Regions from separate parts of the Pantoea vagans genome, predicted to be linked through region 2. Evidence: predicted binding sites of a transcription regulator. Region 2 holds the regulator's gene; the other holds the start of a gene.
The links. Region 2 encodes LexA, which represses DNA repair genes until DNA is damaged. Its sites were predicted from a motif close to TNCTGTATGTACATACAGNA; they were not measured.
Positions count from the first base shown of each region.

Region 1: a site for LexA is predicted at 813-832, ahead of metR (HTH-type transcriptional regulator MetR). Genes of this name have one in related genera too.

Region 1 covers NZ_CP011427.1:3,883,263-3,886,350, forward strand. The annotation lists gene metE (5-methyltetrahydropteroyltriglutamate--homocysteine S-methyltransferase) at 1-659, opposite strand, end outside; gene metR (HTH-type transcriptional regulator MetR) at 865-1,797, shown strand; gene LK04_RS17990 (DUF1456 family protein) at 1,890-2,372, shown strand; gene LK04_RS17995 (carboxylate/amino acid/amine transporter) at 2,443-3,088, opposite strand, start outside.
Region 2 covers NZ_CP011427.1:3,737,206-3,740,293, reverse strand. The annotation lists gene plsB (glycerol-3-phosphate 1-O-acyltransferase PlsB) at 1-309, opposite strand, end outside; gene LK04_RS17345 (diacylglycerol kinase) at 437-805, shown strand; gene lexA (transcriptional repressor LexA) at 911-1,525, shown strand; gene dinF (MATE family efflux transporter DinF) at 1,650-2,975, shown strand.

The DNA of each region.
Region 1 (3,088 bases), 150 kb from region 2:
GCTGACGGCAGTTCCAGCGCCAGGGCAGGTTCGTCGATTTGCACCCATTCGATACGGCGTTTTTTCAGCTCTGCCAGGACTTGCTGGTAAACCGGCAGGATCTCTTTTAGCAGTGTCAGGCGATCAAACGATTCACCTTTGACTTTGCCCAGCCACAGATAAGTGACAGGCCCCAACAACACAGGCTTAATCTTGTGACCCAGCGCCAGCGCTTCGTCCACTTCATCCAGCAGTTGGGTCCAGCTGAGCCTGAACTGCTGACCTTGGGTGAACTCGGGCACCATGTAGTGATAGTTGGTGTTGAACCATTTGGTCATTTCAGCCGCTGCCGCGGGCTCACCGCTGGGCGCACGACCACGACTAATGCGGAACAGGGTGTCGATATCGATAGAACCGTCTTGATTTTGGTGGCGTGCGGGCACATTGCCGAGCAGCAGGCTAGTACTTAGTACGTGATCGTACCAGGCGAAATCGCCGACCGGCAATAAATCTACGCCCGCCTCTTTTTGCTGTTGCCAGTGTCGGGCCCGCAGTTCACTCCCTACGGCCAGTAGCGCTTGTTGCGAGCTGAGGCCTGCCCAGTAACTTTCCAGTGCTTTTTTGAGTTCACGACGCAGACCAACGCGAGGGAAACCGAGTGTGTGGTTCAGAATGCTCATTGGGTGTACTCCAAACGATGCGAACCCTTTATCTTCATCCAGCAAGCATGATGGCGGTCCGCTGAAGGCTTATACTGGACAAAAAGAGAGTGGCCGTATCGCTTGCTTGAGATGTTTAGCCGTCCAGATGTTTACACCGCTATCTTCTGCGGGTACTGTATGTTCCTCAAGCGCAATCTGTTCAATCTCGATGTGAAGGACTCTCATGATCGAACTCAAACACCTGAGAACGCTGCAGGCGTTACGGAATACCGGCTCTTTAGCTGCCGCCGCCGCCCAGCTTCATCAGACACAATCGGCGTTATCTCATCAGTTCAGCGACCTGGAACAGCGGCTGGGCTTTCGCCTGTTTGTGCGCAAGAGCCAGCCGTTGCGGTTTACGCCGCAGGGTGAGATTTTGCTGCAGTTGGCCGAGCAGATTTTGCCGCAGATTCAGCAGGCATTGCAGGATTGCCACGAGCCACATCAAACCACGCTGCGCATTGCCATTGAGTGCCACAGTTGTATTCAGTGGCTGACACCCGCCTTGAGTAATTTCCGTAAGAGCTGGCCGCAAGTGGTGATGGATTTTAAATCTGGCGTGACTTTTGATCCCCAGCCAGCGTTGCAGCAGGGGGAGCTGGATGTGGTGTTGACCTCAGATATTCTGCCGCGCAGCGGGTTGTTCTATACGCCAATGTTTGATTTCGAGGTGCGTTTGGTGTTGGCACCGGATCATCCGCTGGCGCAGCGTGAACATATTTCGCCGGAAGATTTGGCTGATGAAGTGTTGATGATTTATCCCGTTCAGCGTCAACGTTTGGATATCTGGCGTCATTTTCTGCAACCCGCTGGCGTGACCCCCGCCTTGAAGAATGTGGATAATACGCTGTTGTTGATTCAGATGGTGTCGGCCCAGATGGGCATTGCCGCGTTACCCCATTGGGTGGTGGAGAGTTTTGAGAAGCAGGGCCTGGTGGTGACCAAGACGCTGGGTGATGGTTTGTGGAGCCGCTTATATGCTGCGGTTCGCGATGGCGAGCAGCGTCAGCCGGTGTTAGAGGCGTTTGTACGATTTGCCCGTCAGCACGCCTGTGACCATTTGCCCTTTGTCCGCGATGCCGCGCGTCCGGGTTCACTTCAGTCCGTTTCTTTATGATCCCGCGGGCGGCGTGTGTCGCCCGTGCTGTTATCCCTGCCCTGCCTGCTCTATAATGCGCCGCCTCAATCCGCGACCAAGAGAGTTTCACCATGACGAGTAACGATGTTCTGCGCAGCGTGCGCTATATGCTTGATTTGAGCGATAGCAAAGTGGTGGAGATTTTTGCCTTAGCGGGCAGCGAAGTGCCATTGGAAGATGTGCAAGCGTGGATGAAGAAGGATGATGATGCTACGTTTCGTAAATTGCCTGACGTGCTGATGGGCTATTTTCTGAACGGGTTGATTTTCTATCGCCGTGGCAAGAGTGAAGATGCGCCTGCACCGTCGGTAGAGCGCCGCATGAATAATAATATTTTTATCAAGAAGTTGCGTATTGCCTTTGCTTTGAAGACAACGGATATCACGGAAGTGTTGCTGAAAGCGAACTTCAAGGTGTCTCAGGCAGAAGTGGGCGCGATTTTCCGCAATCCGGATCATAAGAATTACCGCGAGTGCGGTGACCAGATTCTGCGTAACTTTTTGAAGGGACTGACGATGATTCATCGTCCTGCGGCGCCAGCGAAAAAGGCGTAGTCGCTTGGAGATCGGAGCAGGGTCGGATATAGGCCGCTCCGATCATGAAGGAATCTCACATCCCTCTGGCTTAAGCGCTGCTTTTTCCTAGCACCCAACGCTTATGAACGTAGAGTGAAGCAAAAATCACGATGGCTCCGGCAATAAAGCTTGGCCAGTGTGGTTTTTCCTGCCAGATGGCCAGATTGACCAGCAAGCCCGCCGGTACGTGCATGTTGTTCATGATACCCAGCGTGCCCGCATCCACCTGAGTGGCACCGTAGTTCCACATGAAGTATCCCAGTCCCGATGCCGCCACGCCCAGCCACACCAGAATGCCCCACTGCAGTGAGGTGGTAGGTAGTTTGTTCGGATTACCCCACAGGCTCCAGGCAATGATGGCGATGATCACCGCGCCAAGATAGAACCATGAGAATGCGGTGTGCTGCGGCATCGGACGGGTTTCCTGCAGGCGCTTGTAGCCGACCATGCCAATGGCAAAGCAGATGTTGGCGGCTTGAACCAGCAGCAGGCCAAACCAGAAATGGTCGCTGACTTTGTCGTAACGGATGATGGCTGCCCCACCGACTGCCAGCAGCGCACTGAATGCATAGCCAATTCGCAGCGGACGTTTGCTGAGCAAGTCGTAAATCAACGTCACATACAGCGGCGTCATCACCGTGAACAGCAGGAACTCTGACACGCTGAGATAGGTGTAAGCCTCAAAACTCAGCAGA
Region 2 (3,088 bases):
CTTCACGGATTCTGGATTGGCCACGAAATAGGGGATAACGCGCGGACCATCGTGAATAAACACGTGGCGCGGCAGTAGAGTACCATCGATCTCTAAGGGGGCCAGGGGATCCGGCAGATCATGTTTCAGACATTGCGCCCGCAGTGTCAGTAAGTCTGCCTTTGAATCATAAGGCAAAACGTACATCACCGGACGTGTCGGATCGATCCCATGTTCGGAGACAGGATCGGTCGGAATGACCTTACCTTTTACCAAAATAGAGAGTGGTAAATTCAATAATTTGTAATAAAGTTTACGCCAACCTGACATAGACAACTTAAAGCCTCTTGTTAGCAAAGCGCGGCAAGCATACCAGAAAGTGCAGCGAAGATCTGTGGTGACACCACCTCAGGCTGCCGAGAAATTGACGTCAAAATCAATCAAGGGTTCCACCAGCATGGCAAATAATGTCACCGGTTTTCAAAGAATAGTGAATGCAGCCGGTTATTCCTGGCAGGGGTTACGCGCTGCCTGGCAGAATGAAGCGGCATTTCGTCAGGAAGCGATCGCCGCAGTGATCGCCGTTATCGTGGCCTGCTGGCTGGATATCGATGTCATTTCTCGTGTGCTGATGATTGGCTCAGTGGTGCTGGTGATCATTATTGAAATAATTAACAGCGCCATCGAAGCGGTGGTGGATCGCATCGGCGAAGAGCGGCATCCGCTGGCAGGACGCGCAAAAGATATGGGTTCAGCGGCGGTATTACTGGCTATCTTGCTGGCCCTGTTTGTCTGGATCACACTGCTCTGGTCCCATTTGCGATAGCCATTCCAGATTCACCGCGCTGCGCTAATTCGCCGCTGTTTTGGTTTTCATTTCGCCAATACCTGTATATACTCACAGCGACTGTATAAACAACCAGGGGGCGGGATGAAAGCGTTAACAGCAAGGCAGCAACAGGTCTATGATCTGATTCGCGACCATATTAACCAGACGGGCATGCCGCCAACGCGTGCGGAAATTGCTTCGCAACTGGGATTTCGCTCGCCCAATGCTGCTGAAGAGCATCTGAAAGCGCTGGCGCGTAAAGGTGTTATCGAAATTGTTTCGGGTGCTTCACGCGGTATTCGTCTGCTGATGGAAGAAGAAGTCAGCGAAGGTTTACCGCTGATTGGCCGCGTAGCCGCCGGTGAGCCGCTGCTCGCGCAGGAACACATCGAAGCTCACTACCAGGTTGATGCTAATCTGTTCAAACCTAACGCTGATTTCCTGTTACGCGTAAGTGGAATGTCGATGAAAGATATCGGGATTATGGATGGCGACCTGCTCGCGGTGCATAAGACTCAGGAAGTGCGTAATGGCCAGGTCGTGGTGGCGCGTATTGATGATGAAGTCACCGTAAAACGCTGGAAAAAGCAGGGCGCTATTGTACATCTGCTGCCCGAAAATACCGATTTCCAGCCGATCGTGGTCGATACGCGTGAACAGTCTCTGACCGTTGAAGGTCTGGCTGTGGGCATCGTGCGTAACGGTGAATGGCTCTAATCTCTTTTTGAACTCCCCCGCTGCGGTAGCGCTTATCGCAGTATGAAGTACTGATTCTTTGCGTCGGACTTTTTTGGTTCAGCGTGAGGAATCAGGCTGATCTTCGCAACAACGGAACGGGCGGATGCGGCTGTTTTCCTCTTCAGATAAAGCACTCTGGCGGCTGGCGCTGCCGATGATCCTCTCCAATATTACTGTCCCGCTGCTCGGCGTGGTTGATACGGCGGTGATTGGTCATCTCGATAGTCCTATTTATCTGGGCGGCGTGGCTGTCGGTACTACAGCGACCAGCTTCATCTTTATGCTGCTGCTATTCCTGCGCATGAGCACCACCGGGCTGACGGCCCAGGCCTTTGGTGCCAATGATAAAACCGCACTGGCGCGCGCGTTGATACAACCCTTATTGATTGCTTTGGTTGCAGGCTTGTCGTTTGCGCTGCTGCGAACGCCTGCGAGCACTCTCGCGGCAACGTTGATGGGCGGTAGCCCAGAAGTGCAGCAGCAGGCGCAAATATTTATCGAAATTCGCTGGCTGAGCGCGCCGGCCACACTGGCCAATCTGGTGATTCTTGGCTGGCTGCTAGGCGTGCAGTATGCCAGGGCGCCCATGGTGCTGCTGATCGTTGGGAACCTGGTCAATATTCTGCTCGATTTACTCTTCGTACTGAAACTGCACTGGGGCGTGGCGGGGGCTGCGGCGGCAACCGCATTGGCAGAATATGTGACGCTGGGAGTCGGTTTATGGATGGTAGCGCGCGTGCTCAGGCTGCGCGGTATCCATTTTACGCTGCTCAAGCAAAGCTGGCGCGGTGATGCTGCGCGCCTGTTCCGGCTCAATCGCGACATTATGCTGCGTTCGCTGATGGTGCAGATTTGCTTTGCCTCTCTCACTCTGTTGGGCGCGCGCATCGGGCCAGACGTGGTGGCAGTCAACGCGGTATTGCTGATGTTCCTCACCTTTACCGCCTACGCGCTGGATGGCTTTGCCTATGCGGTCGAAGCATGCTCAGGGGAGGCTGTCGGGGCAAAAGATCGCAGCCGATTATTACTTATCTGGCATGCAGCCTGCCGTCAGGCGGGGATTGTCGCGTTAATGTTTGCCCTGATATACGCCTTTACCGGTCCATATATCGTGGCGCTGCTCACTTCGCTGGAGACACTGCGTGAAATGGCCGATCGCTATTTAGTCTGGCAGGTGATTCTGCCATTGGTCGGCGTATGGTGCTATCTGCTGGATGGCATGTTTATTGGTGCCACGCGCGGACGCGAAATGCGCAACAGCATGGTGATGGCAGCGGTGGGTTATGGCGTTGCTCTGCTATCACTCCCCTGGTTGGGAAACCATGGCTTATGGCTGGCGGTAACGGTGTTTCTTACGTTGCGAGGCGTAACGCTGTGGTGGGTGTGGCGTCGTCACTGGCAGCGTGACACCTGGTTCAATGCCGGATAAGCGAAGCGTAACCTACAGATTATTCTGTATTTTTTTGCGCAATCCACGCCGGGTACTATAATTATCTCAAACGGCGCAAATGAGTAGCGCGTTGTGTAGATGTTTCCTTGCTT